3 regions of the Mesorhizobium sp. B2-2-3 genome follow, and region 2 is predicted to be linked to each of the others. Evidence: riboswitches for the same ligand, from Rfam matches in the RefSeq annotation. Region 2 holds a riboswitch; each other region holds the start of a gene.
What was found. Region 2 has a riboswitch for cobalamin ahead of FJ951_RS17895 (CbtB domain-containing protein). Riboswitches for the same ligand answer to the same signal wherever they lie in the genome.

Region 1 (4,304 bases), on a different contig from region 2:
CGGATCGCCGCCTTCGCCCGCAGCTTGGCCGCAACCTCCTCGCGATTGCGCGGATGCTGGTTGGTTTCAAGCGAATCGAGAAGCTCGCGCGCCGACGCCGCGATGGCCTCGACGGCATGGTCGAATGCGTGCTGGTTCTGCTTCGAAGGCCGCGTCGTTCCGCTCAGCTTGCGAACGAATTGAAGGGCTGCATCGCGCACCTCGTCGTTGGTCGCCGGCGGATCAAAATTGAACAGGGTCTTGATGTTTCTGCACATCGCTTCCGTATCTCCTCTTGTCCTGGAGCCGTTTCAATCGGGACGCGTTCTATCCTCAATCATGATCGTGTCAAAAACCAGAGAGACGGCTGCGTGCCTCAATCCGCGTCCAGCGGCTCCGTCCCGACCGGCTTGCCGTCGCGGGACAGCCTGATCTTCTCCACCTTGTCCTCGGCCGCCTTGAGCAGCCGGTCGCAATGCACCTTCAGCGCCTCGCCGCGCTCGTAGATCCTAATGGACTGGTCGAGCGGCACATCGCCACGCTCCAGATCATCGACGATCTTCTCCAGCGCGTCGAGAGCCTGTTCGAAGCTCATCGCCTTGACGTCTTCGTTGGTTTCACCAGCCATCATTCATCCTTTCATCAGTCGCCCGACATGGGCGGCGACCGAAAATGCCAATCCTTGCAGATCGTAGCCGCCCTCGAGCAGGCTGACGAGCCGGTTGCCGCTGTGGCGCGCCGCGCGCTGCATGAGTTGGCCGGTCGCCCAGTCGAAATCATCCTCGGTCAGGTTGATCTCGGCCAGCGGGTCGCGATGATGCGCATCGAAGCCGGCCGAAATGATGATCAGGTCGGGTGCAAAATTGTCGAGCGAGGGCAGCACGCGCGACAGGAAGGCATCGCGGAACGCCTCGCTGCCGGTCTGCGGCGCAAGCGGCGCGTTGACGATGTTGCCGGCGCCGGTTTCGTTCTTTGCTCCGGTGCCGGGGTAGAGCGGCATCTGGTGCGTCGAGCAATAAAGCACGGACGGATCGTCCCAGAAAACATCCTGCGTGCCGTTGCCGTGATGCACGTCCCAGTCGACGATGGCGACACGTTCGATATCGTGTTTGCGCTGTGCATAACGTGCGGCGATGGCCGCCGTGTTGAACAGGCAGAAGCCCATCGCGGTCGCTTTCTCGGCATGATGGCCGGGCGGCCGGGCGGCGACGAAAACGTTGTCTGCCCTGCCGGCAAAGACGTCGTCGACGGCGGCGTTGGCGGCTCCGATCGCGGTGATCGCCGCCTGCCAGCTCTTCGGGCTGGCCGTTGTGTCGGCATCGATGCGGGCGATGCCCGTCTCGGGAATGGCGGCGCGTACCCGCTCGACGAAATCCTCGGGATGCGCGTAGAGAATGGTGGCCTCGTCGCCTTGTGGCGCCTCGAGGCGGTCGAGCGCGGCAAAAGCCTCGTCGTCGAGCACGCGCTCGATGGCGCGCAAGCGGTCCGGCCGCTCCGGATGGCCGGGTGGCGTGATGTGCTCGAGGAAGATCGGATGGGTGTAGAGACGAGTGGCCATGCTCCCTATCTAGTGCCCCGGCGCGGCGATGGCCATGCGTTGCGGCCTGATGGTTGGGGAAAATCGCGCTTGCGTCCGTTCGCGTCGCCGCGGGGATTGGCGGCGCAGGGGCTTCGTCGTAAAGTCCCCGCCACTGCCTGGTGCCCGCCGCGAGCGGGAGAATCGGGAACACGGTTTGATACCGTGGCGTGCCCAACGCTGTAAGGGGGACCGCGCCGGTAAATGCCACTGTCGATGACGGGAAGGCGCCGGATGCGGGTTGATCCCGAGCCAGAAGACCGGCCTGGCAGGCATCGTCATCCGCATGGTCAGGCGGACGGCAGTTGATTGCAATCGCAAGGGGACAAGCGATGCCGGACAATATGACCATCCCCGTGGGTGACGGATTCGACCAGATGGCGCGCGATGCGGTCTACCGCGCCATGTTCACGCGGCGCGATGTCCGCAGCCATTTTACATCAGAGGCCGTCGACGACGAGGTCTTGGCGCGGCTGCTGCTTGCCGCCCATCACGCGCCATCGGTCGGCTTCATGCAGCCATGGAATTTCATCGTCATTCGTGGCACCGAACGACGGGAACAGGTGCGCGACCTGTTCCTCGCTGCGCGCGAGCAGGAATTGCCGGCGATCGAGGAAGAGCGGCGGGCACTCTACCGCAAGCTCAAGCTGGAAGGCATCTGCGAAAGCGCGCTCAATATCTGTATCACCTGCGACCGCCGACGCTCACAGGGTTCGCCGCTGGGACGCTGGCACAATCTCGAGATGGATCTCTACAGCACGGTCTGCGCGGTGCAGAATTTCTGGCTGGCGGCGCGCGCCGAAGGCGTCGGCGTTGGCTGGGTCAGCATTATCGAGGCGCAGGCGTTGAAAGGCCTTCTGTCGATTCCCGAGCATGTGACGCCGGTGGCCTATCTCTGTGTCGGCCGTGTCTCGGAGTTCGCGCCGAAACCGGACCTCGAAACACATGGCTGGGGGCGGCGGCTGCCGCTGCCCGAGCTGATCATGAGCGAGACGTTTTGCGGACAGGGCGAAGTTCCGCTCAAATCAACGATCGCACGCCTCAAGGCGGCAACATGCGAAAAGTCTGACAAACCCTTGATTTGATTGCGGATACGGCATGCCCAGAGCTGCCGGCGGCCTGCCGTCGTCAGGCGGCTCCGGCATCCTTCCTCAACAATCCTTCGAGCAGTTGCTTGAATGCCGCCACCACGGTCTTTGATGTCGCTTCCGGGTCGTTCGAATTGGCGATCCGCTGCGCCGCCTGGCTGCTCGCCCCGTTGATCAGCCGTGCCGCGGTCTCGGGGTCTACGCCCGGGACAACTACCCCGTCGCCCTGCAGCGTCGTCAGGTGATCGGTCATCGACGCGACGCAGGCATTGGCGTTCGGCCATTGCGCGGGATCCCCCAGCACGGCCGGACCGTCCCGAAACATGATGCGCTGGATTTCCGGCTCCAGCGCCATTTCGATGTAGCTCGTGCATTCGTCGACGAAGCTTTGCCAGCGGGTCGGTGCTTTCGCTGCAACCTCATTCACCCGTGCCGCCATCTCGGCGTCTATCTCGGCGATAACCGCCTGCAAAAGCCCCTTCTTGTCCCCGAAATGATGATAGAGCGCACCGCGCGTCAGCCCGGCCGATGCGGTGAAATCATCCATCGATGCCTCGGCATAACCGATCGTTCCGAACGCATGCCGGGCCGCGGCAATCAATTTGGCGCGCGTTTCGGCGATCATTTCCCTGCGGGGCTTGTGCATCTCTTCTGGCCTTATCCACATACGTCACGTATGCCAATTGACATACGCGACGTATGATCTATTTAGTTCATACGCATCGTATGTAATTTCCGAATCGCCTTTTGTCGAGGAACGGACCATGCAGAACCCCTATTCCGAGATCTTTCGAGCCCCTGGCGCCAAGGGCTTTGCCGCTGCAGGCTTCATGGCGCGCCTGCCGATCGCCATGGCGCCGATCGGCATCGTGGCGATGCTGTCGCAGACGCGTGGCGAATACTGGCTGGCGGGTGCCGTCTCGGCGACATTCGCGCTGGCCAACGCTTTCCTGGCGCCGCAGATCTCCAGGCTGGTCGACCGCCTCGGCCAGACATGGATCGTCGTGCCCACCACCATCATCTCCGTGCTGGCATTCCTGCTGCTGATTGCGTCGGCCAACCAGGATTGGCCGGTATGGACAATGTTCGTGTCGGCGCTGCTGGCAGCGGCCATGCCCAGCATGCCGGCAATGGTGCGCGCGCGCTGGACCGAGCTTTTTCGCGGCCGGCCGGAGATGAACACCGCCTTCGCCTTCGAATCGGCGGCCGACGAACTGGTCTATATCGCCGGCGCGTCGCTGTCGGTGGGCCTCAGTGCGGCGCTGTTTCCGGAAGCAGGCATGCTGGCGAGCACGTTGTTTCTCGCTTTGGGCTCGATAGCATTCATCCTGCAGCGATCGACCGAGCCGAAAGTGCGGCCGGTGGACCATGGTTCGACTGGCTCGGCAATCCGCCTGCGGCCGGTACAGATCATCACCTTCACCCTGATCTTCATCGGCGCGACCTTCGCGACGACGGAAGTGAGCACCGTGGCGATCACCAAGGAGTTCGGCCAAGCCGGTGCCGCAAGCCTGGTGATCGGCGTCTATGCGCTGGGATCGTTCGTGTTGGGCATCGTGGTCGGCGCGCTCAACCTCAAGACGCCGCTACAGCGCCAGCTGACCGTCGCGGTCGCCATCATCGCAGTCAGCACGATTTTGCCGCTCACCGCCGACAGCGTG
Region 2 (4,304 bases):
CGGCCGGTGACGACGACATGCAGGCCCTCGCGGCGCGCTTTCAGCGCGGCAACCACCTTGTCCAGATCGAGATACTCGTAGCGCAGCGCGATGTTGAGTTCGTCGAGCACGACGAGACTGATCGACGGATCGGCCATCAGCTCCAGCGCCTTGGCCCAGGCGGCCTCGGCCGCCGCGATGTCGCGCTTCAGATCCTGCGTCTCCCAGGTGAACCCCTCGCCCATCGCGTGCCAGACGACGCGGTCGCCGAAGGCGGCGAAGGCCTCCTTCTCACCCGTATGCCATTTGCCCTTGATGAACTGGACGACGCCGACGCGCTTGCCGTAGCCCAGCATCCGCAGCGCCAGGCCAAAGGCAGCCGTGGTCTTGCCTTTGCCCGGGCCGGTGTTGACGATCAGCAGCCCCTTTTCGACCGTCTTGCTCGCCACCTCGGCGTCTTGGACCGCCTTGCGCTTGGCCATCTTGGCGCGGTGGCGCTCTTCGTCCTTTTCGTCGATGTCGGTCATGTCACTTCACCTTGAGCGGCAGCCCCGCCACCATCAAAAGCACGCTCTCGGCAATCGCCGCGACCTGCTGGTTGAGCCGGCCGGCGGCGTCGCGGAACCGGCGCCCCAGCGCATTGTCGGGCACGATGCCTTGCCCGACCTCGTTGGATACCACGAACCAGGGTCCGCGCGGCCGCGACAGCATGTCAGCCAGCCGCCGACATTCGGCCTCTACATCATGATCGGCCAGCATGTGATTGGTCAGCCAGAGCGTCAGGCAGTCGACAAGGACCGGCTGGTCCTCCGGTAGGGCCTCGAGTGCACCGACAAGGCCAAGCGGTGCATCGATGGTCGTCCAGCCCTCGCCGCGCCGCGACCGGTGCAACGCGATGCGCTGCTGCATCTCGTCGTCATAGGCTTGCGCCGTGGCGATGTAGGTCCATGGCGAAGGCAAGGCCGTCATCAGCGTTTCGGCGTGCGCGCTCTTGCCGGAGCGCGCACCGCCGATGATGAAGGTCAGTCTTCCGCGATCAGGCAAAGCTGTCGCGCAGGCTCGTCGCGCTGCCGGTGAAGCGTCCACGCACCACGCCGACGGCAGCGCCGAGCACGAGCCAGAACACCAGGTTGGTTACGGTCACCGCCACCACGAATTGATGATGCAGGCCTTCCGGAATCGGCGTCTCGAAACTGTCCGGCTGCGGCGCGCCGACAATATGCGGCGCGACGATCAACACCACGCCCAGAATCGCCAGCGGCAGTGATTTGCGGAAGGCGATCAGGGCAAGGCCGATCGCCGTCGCCGCCACCGTCGCCGTCCACCAGATCTGGCGTGGCAGAAGCTCGGCGGCAGGCATGGCCGGCAGTTCCGGCGGCAGGCCGAGGCCCGGCGCCAGCGTGAACACGGCAAAGCCGGCCAGTCCCCAGAACACGCCCTGGCGCCAGTTGCCGATGCCGCCGGCGAATTCCGAAACCGCGACCAGGACCAGCGCGAAGCCGATGCCGGTGACGATGTTGGCAAGCACGCTGAAGGCGAAGCGCTCGAAGCCGTCGGCCGGCGCCCAGCCTTCCTCTTCAGCCGGAACAGCTTCAGCGGCTGCCGGCGCGGCGGAGCTCATGGCATTGCCCGCCGGGGCGGCAGAGTTCATGGCGTTGTTGTCGGTCGGGGCCGGTGCGGTATGGTCGTGGTGGTGGCCGCCGCCGGCCTGTTCGTAGACTTCCGCCTTCAGGATCAACGGCACGGTGGCATAGGCCTGCATGCAGGCGAGAACGACACCGGCCACGAGCCCTGCGATCGCCGCGATGAACACGACGTTGCGAAACAGGTTCATGATGTCAAATCCCTATCAGTGGCAGGGAAACGCCATCGAGTGGCGATAGTCGTGCGCGGCATTGTGGACCGCGTCGATATGCGAGAAACCGACAAAGCCTACGACGAAAACGCCGAGCAGCGCCGCGAGCGCGAGCTGCAGGAGGCGCGACTGCGAGGAGATGGAGGCGCCGAGGGAGACGGAAGCGGTATTCATGTCTTGTCCTTTCACCCTCCACCCGAGGGCATCGAAGTCAGTTTCCTGTCGCCGGCAGGTCTCCTGGCTCGCGGATCAGCGCCCTTCCCCACCTTCCCGAAGAAAATCTTCAGTGGCATATGGAGAGGACTACCGCACACAGTTGCGGGGGCAGCCACGGCATTGGGCAACAAATCTGCCCGCACCGCATTCCCTCTTGGCTCCAATCGGAACCGACGACGAAGGTGACTATAGGGAAAATCGCCGCATCCGGCAAACCAAATTCCGACGGCGACAAGCGCTTTAGCGCCGTCCGGCCGCTTGCTCCGCTGCAATTGACAATTTCCGTGGCCGGGTGTCGGCTGCCATCCTCACAGGAGGCCAGCCATGCAGCCCGTCCAGAGCCAGCACGCCCCCTATAACGGCCTCACCCGGGCCGAGCCGACATTGCCGTCCTCGGCCTATTGGGATGCGGCGGCCTACCAGCGCGACCTCGACGCCATCTGGTACAGGAACTGGCTGCTCGTCTGCCGTGAAGCTGATCTCGCCCAACCGCTGGCTTTCCACACCTTCCGTGTCGGCACCCAGGAGATCGTCGTGCTGCGTGACGATACCGGCGAACTGCGCGCCTTCCACAACACCTGCCGGCATCGCGGCTCGCAGCTTTACCAGGAACGCGAGGGCCGGCTGAAGGCGCGGCTGATCACCTGCCCCTACCACGCATGGTCCTATTCGCTGCGCGGCGATCTCGTGCGCGTGCCGTCGAAAACGCTGCCCGAAGGTTTCGACAAGGCGGACCATCCGCTCTATCGCGTCGCGCTGTCGGTCTGGCGCGGCTTCGTCTTCGTCAATCTCGCGGAAGATGCCGCCGGCTCGGCGCAATCATCCTTCGACCCGGCCTCCGGCGATCTCGGTAACTGGCCGCTGGAATCGCTGGTATCGGGCCATGTGCTGCGCAAAATGATGAACTCCAACTGGAAAATCTTCTGGGAAAACTTCAACGAGTGCCTGCATTGCCCCGGCGTCCACAAGGACCTGTCGCGGCTGGTGCCGATCTACGGCCGGGGCCTGATGGGCCGGCATGACGACCCCGAATGGACCCGCCATGCCGACAATGACGCGCCGGAATTTTCCGGCGGGCTGCGGGCGGGTGCCGAAACATGGTCACGTGACGGCCAGGCGCATGGGCCGGTCTTTTCGGGCCTGACGCCGGCCGAGCACGCCGCCGGCCAGACCTACGCCACCAGCCTGCCCTCGATGTTCATCGTCGGCCACGTCGACTATGTCAGGTCCGTACGGCTGGTGCCGCTTGGCCCCGAGCAGACCGAATTGACCGCCGAATGGCTGTTCGCGCCCGACGCGCTCGCCGCCACCGACATCGACAACATCGTCGGATTCGGCACCCAGGTGCTGGAGGAGGATGCCGCGATCTGCGAGGTCAACCAGAAAGGGCTGCGCTCCATGCGCCATAAGGCCGGCGTGCTGATGCCGGAGGAGTACGACCTCCACCGCTTCCACGATTGGGTACGCGAACGACATGCTGCGCTTGTGCCGTAAGCTTCACAGCGACTTCGGCAGATACCGCCAGGTGACATAACCGCAGACCGCCGCAAGCAGGCCGAGCGTGACGAAAACCGAGCCCAGTCCGAAAAAGGCCAGCACCACCGAGTAGACCAGCGGCGGCGTCAGTTCGGAAAAGTCGAGATAAGTGCGGTAGACCGCAGCCATCTGCGCCCGCTCATAAGAGCGGACCGAGCGCATGAAGGCGGTCGAGCCCAGCGCGTCGAGCGCGATGGTGAAGAAGGCGCCGCACAGCAGGAAGGCGCCGGTGACGAGCGGCGCGCTTTCGCCGACGGCACCCGCCGCCAGCAGCACCACCGACATGGCGAAATAGGCAAAAGTCATGGTCCTGCGGCCGCCGAAGCGCTTGCCGGCCTTGCCCCAGAAAATCGCCATGAACAAAAGCGCGTTGCCTGCCGAAACCAGAATGCCGCCGGCAAGTTCGCCCTCACCGGTGATGACCATGAACAGCGGACCATAGACGAAAAATGTCGTCCAGAAGCAGGAGCGGCCGAAGGCGATCAGCCAGGCCAGCCTCAGCCTCGGCTGCGCGACGAAGCGGCCGATATTGGCCAGCGGGTTGACCGGGCGCGTCTTGCCCGGCCGGATCGAGGGATTGTCGCCGAGCCGGTAGGTCCAGAACAACGCCAGCAGGGCCAAGGCGAATACGGCGACCGCGCCATGCGCGGCATAGATGCCGAAGCGCGTGTAGAGAAAGATGCCGAGCGTCGGCCCACCCGTCCAGGCAAACATCGAC
Region 3 (4,304 bases), on a different contig from region 2:
GCGGCGGCACCGCTACCGGCACGACCTTGTCGAGCAGGCCTTCGCGTTCCGGCAGCACGGCTTCGGCCTTCAACTCGTCATGACCATCCCAGGTCAGGCTGCCGCGTTCGCCGACGATGCGCCAACTGCCTTCCCAACTGGTGCGGAAACCGTCGGCGCACCAACTGCCGCGATAGGTGAACATCTTGCCCTGGCCGAGCTCGAAGGTGGCGCTTGCCGACGATCCCTGCCGGTACCAGGAATTGGCCGGCTCCCATTCCCGGCAATACACTTCGGTCGGCTCGCCATCGACCATGTAGCGGGCGGCGTCGAACGTATGGATCGCCATGTCGAGCAGCAGCACGTGGCGCATGTCTTCGCGGAAACCGCCGAAATGCGGTGCCACGAAAAAATCGGCATGGATGCTGGTCGCAGCGCCGATGGCGCCGGAGCCGAGAAAGCGCCGGATGCGCCGGACGTTGGCGACGTAGCGGCGGTTCTGCACCACGGCATGGACGCGTCGGGCGCGCCGGGCAGCGTCGATGATGGCGCGCGCATTGTCCGGGCTGTCGGCCAGCGGCTTTTCCGTCAACAGGTGACAGCCATGGGCAAAGGCCGAATTCGCCACCGCGCCGCGGGCGGCGGGCACGACCACGTCGAACACCGCATCGGGTCGGGTCTGGCCCAGAATGGCGTCGAGATCGGTCCCGATCGCGACCCCTGCGAGGTCGTATTCGCGGGCCCGCTGGCGCGCCCTGTCGGCGTCGAGGTCGACGAGACCGACGATCCTGACGGCAGGGGATTGGCTGATGGCCTCGAGCCAGGTTTTGCTCATGGCTCCGCACCCGACCAGGACGACGTGCATCATCCAGCGCTCCTCCGGCCAACCCCTCCTGGCTGGCACCCACGGCAGTCCGTAAATGACTTCCGTAAACGTTTACGATGACACACCCGATGGCATATATTGTCAATCGGATTTGTACCGTCGGCTCTGAAACGCCTTGGCCGCACGACCGGCTGGTGCTAGCCAGAAGCAGGAGGGGGAGGTCTTGGCGTCCAGCATTCACGATCTTGCGCGGCACCTGAACATTTCGATCGGTACAGTCTCGCGCGCGCTTAACGGGCGCGCCGACGTGAACGCCGAGACACGCCAGCGCGTGCTCGAGGCGGCCCGGAAGCTCAATTATTCACCGAACCACTCGGGCAGGAACCTACGCCGCGGCACCACCCATGCCGTGGCTTTCATGCTGCAGCCGCATCCGGGCGACCAGCAGTATGGCGAGCCGTTCTTCATTCCGTTCCTCACCGGACTGCAAGCGACATTGGCCGAGTGCGGGCTGGACCTGATCATCGTCATGGGCGCGCCGGCGGATTATCAACAGGAGCGGCTGCGCCGCGTCGTCGAGACGCGTCGTGCCGATGCCGTCGTACTGGCCTGGACGCGGCGCGAGGACGATCGCATCGACTATCTGAGCAAGGCCGGCTTTCCCTTCGCGACGCTCGGCCGAAGCCGGTCCGGCGACGACAGCTATCCCTCTCTGGATCTGGATTTCGAGAAGGCGGGCGCCGATGCGGTCGACCGGCTGGTTGCGCGTGGCCACCGCCGCATCGCCGCCATCCGGCCGTCGCTTGACCTGAATTTCGGTTATCTGTTTCTGGAGGGTTATTGCAAGGCGCTGCGGCGGCACGGCATCGAAGTCGATCCCGGCCTGATTGTGGACGGTTTTATCAACGAAGCCGGTGGCTACGCGGTGACACCGCAAGTCATGCGGTCGAAGGATCCGCCGACCGCGATTATCTTCAACAACGACTCGATGGCGCTCGGCGGCTGCAAAGCGCTCGCCGAAATGGGGATCAAGCCCGGGCAGGATGTCGCGGTGATCGTCATCGTCGACACGCCGCTCTGCCGTTATTTCTCGCCGGCGCTGACCGGCTTTCGTCCGAGCCTTGACCCGATGGGGCGGCGGCTCGGCGAAATCCTGCTCGCCTCGCTCCCGGCTTTCGCCGGCGCGAAAGGGCCAGAGATCATTCGCGAGGTCTGGCCGCTGGAACTGGTGGCGCGCGATAGCGATTGACCACACGTTTGTATTGTTATAACAGAACATACATCGACCTTGCCTTGACGCTGCCTGCATCCTAGGCTGCGACTCGTGATGGTCCCCGCGCCGCAAGGCGAGGGGTGAAAAGGGAACATGGTGAGGCCCGATTTTCGGGTCGAAGCCATGGCTGCCCCCGCAACTGTAAGCGGCGAGCAAAATCCGAGAAGCCACTGGCCGGCAAGGCTGGGAAGGCAGGATGGCGCAACGACCCGCGAGCCAGGAGACCTGCCATCTGCATGAGTTGACCGGACGGGGTGTGCCGGGAGGAGACGCAGGTTTCGGTCTTGTCGACCGGTTCAAGCCAGCTTCCTTCCGTCGCCATTTTGAAAGTGACGGAAGTTGGACGGCTCCATCGATCGCGTACATCGCATTGCCATGCATCGCATCGTCGTGTGCACGCTTTGCCGCGATATCGCCACCGAGGTGAATTCAGGCCAGCGTCCGGCAGGACTGGCAAGCAAGACGCTGGCCCGTATTCCGGCAGGCCCTGCAAGGAATTGCCCATGACCGCGCCGCTTCTCGATGCCCGCGACCTGGCCGCAGCGGCGGATGGCCTGCATCTGGTGTATCCGGTCAGCCTTTCGGTGGCGGCGGGCGACCGTCTCGCCATCATCGGTCCCAACGGCGCCGGCAAGACGACATTGCTGCGCATGCTATCGGGCATGCTGAGGCCGAGTTCGGGCGAAGTGAAGCTAACCGGGCGCTTGCTGGACAGGATTTCGACCGCCGAGCGGGCGCTGCACATCGCCGTCGTCGGCCAGACCGATCAACCGGATCCACGGCTGGCGGTGATCGACTATGTCGAGCTCGGCCGGGTTCCGCATACCGGCCGCAGGCACAGGAGCGAGGAACGCGACATTGTCGTCGAGGCTCTGCGCCGGACCGGGCTGTTGCCGCTGCTTGGCCGCACCATCGGCTCGCTGTCGGGCGGCGAGCGCCAGCGCGCCCAGCTTGCCCGCGCCATCGCGCAGGAGCCGAAGATCCTGTTCCTCGACGAGCCGACCAACCATCTCGACCCGCGGGCGCGCAGCGAGTTGCTCGAACTGGTTGCAGGCCTCGGCATGACCGTGATCGCGGTGCTGCACGATCTGGCGCTGGTGACGCCTTTCGCCACCAGGGTCGCGGTGATGAGCCATGGCCGGTTGCATGTGCTGGCGCCGCCACGCGAAGCACTCACTCAGCAGCTGATCCGCGAGATCTTCGGTGTCGAGGTCTTTAGGTTGCGCCACCCGACGGAGGACCGCGAGCTGACGGTGTTCGAGGTTCCGAACCGTGCCGCGCCATCTTCGTGAGCGCAGATCCAATTCCCGTGCAACGAAGGAGCAACATCCGTGAAACGCCTTGCCGTATCTCTTGCCTTCTCCCTGCTGGCCTCTACGGCCTTCGCCTTTCCGGTGACGGTCGACAGCTGCGGCAAGTCGCTGACCTTCGACGCGCCTCCAAAGCGCGCTGTCATTCACGATCTCAACATGGCCGAGATGGCCTTCGCCCTGAAGCTGCAGCCGTCGATCGTCGGCCTGACCGGCATCACCGGATGGTACAAGGTCGGCCCCGAATTCAAGGCCGAGCAAGGCTCGATCCCGGAACTGGCGCCCAAATATCCGACGCTGGAAAACCTGGTCGCTGTCGAGCCCGACTTCTTCTTCGCCGGCTGGTATTACGGCATGAAGCCGGGCGGCGAGGTGACGCCCGATACGCTGGCGCCACACGGCATCAAGACCCTGGTGCTGACGGAAAGCTGCGTCCATCTCGACAAGAACCGGCCTGCCGCTTCGATGGACCTGCTCTATGGCGATGTCGAGAAGCTGGGCAAGATCTTCGGCAAGGAGGCCGAAGCGGATAAGCTCGTCTCCGGCTGGAAGGCGCAGCTCGCCGAAATCGCCGCAAAGGTCGGCGACCGCAGGGGAACGCGCGTCTTCCTCTATGATTCCGGCGAGGACAAGCCGTTCACATCAGGCAAGTTCGCCATTCCCAACGCCATGATTTCCGCGGCCGGCGGCGACAACATCATGGCCGACATGGACACCAGCTGGGGCAACACGGATTGGGAGACGGTGGCCTCGCGCAATCCGCAATTCCTCATCCTGCTCGACTATCAGGATGGCGGCGGCTACCGGAAGCTGCTCGATTTCCTGAAAGCGCATCCGGCAATGAAGGAGATAGACGCGGTCAAGAACGAACGCTTCGTGGCGCTTCGCTATGCCGAACTGACACCCGGACCGGCCA

Region 1: another riboswitch for cobalamin. It lies ahead of bluB (5,6-dimethylbenzimidazole synthase); the one in region 2 lies ahead of FJ951_RS17895 (CbtB domain-containing protein).
Region 3: another riboswitch for cobalamin. It lies ahead of FJ951_RS14640 (ABC transporter ATP-binding protein); the one in region 2 lies ahead of FJ951_RS17895 (CbtB domain-containing protein).

What each region holds. Positions count from the first base shown of each region.
Region 1 covers NZ_VFWC01000004.1:299,091-303,394, reverse strand. Annotated here, with positions in the region: gene FJ951_RS10040 (DUF2277 domain-containing protein) at 1-257, opposite strand, end outside; gene FJ951_RS10035 (exodeoxyribonuclease VII small subunit) at 356-607, opposite strand; gene FJ951_RS10030 (histone deacetylase family protein) at 611-1,537, opposite strand; cobalamin riboswitch at 1,659-1,839, shown strand; gene bluB (5,6-dimethylbenzimidazole synthase) at 1,888-2,640, shown strand; gene FJ951_RS10020 (TetR/AcrR family transcriptional regulator) at 2,684-3,289, opposite strand; gene FJ951_RS10015 (MFS transporter) at 3,408-4,304, shown strand, end outside.
Region 2 covers NZ_VFWC01000009.1:71,634-75,937, forward strand. Annotated here, with positions in the region: gene cobO (cob(I)yrinic acid a,c-diamide adenosyltransferase) at 1-506, opposite strand, end outside; gene cobU (bifunctional adenosylcobinamide kinase/adenosylcobinamide-phosphate guanylyltransferase) at 508-1,023, opposite strand; gene FJ951_RS17890 (CbtA family protein) at 1,016-1,813, opposite strand; gene FJ951_RS17895 (CbtB domain-containing protein) at 1,829-2,008, opposite strand; cobalamin riboswitch at 2,044-2,240, opposite strand; gene FJ951_RS17900 (aromatic ring-hydroxylating dioxygenase subunit alpha) at 2,375-3,544, shown strand; gene FJ951_RS17905 (MFS transporter) at 3,548-4,304, opposite strand, start outside.
Region 3 covers NZ_VFWC01000007.1:88,219-92,522, forward strand. Annotated here, with positions in the region: gene FJ951_RS14630 (Gfo/Idh/MocA family oxidoreductase) at 1-847, opposite strand, end outside; gene FJ951_RS14635 (LacI family DNA-binding transcriptional regulator) at 1,029-2,054, shown strand; cobalamin riboswitch at 2,117-2,326, shown strand; gene FJ951_RS14640 (ABC transporter ATP-binding protein) at 2,582-3,370, shown strand; gene FJ951_RS14645 (ABC transporter substrate-binding protein) at 3,410-4,304, shown strand, end outside.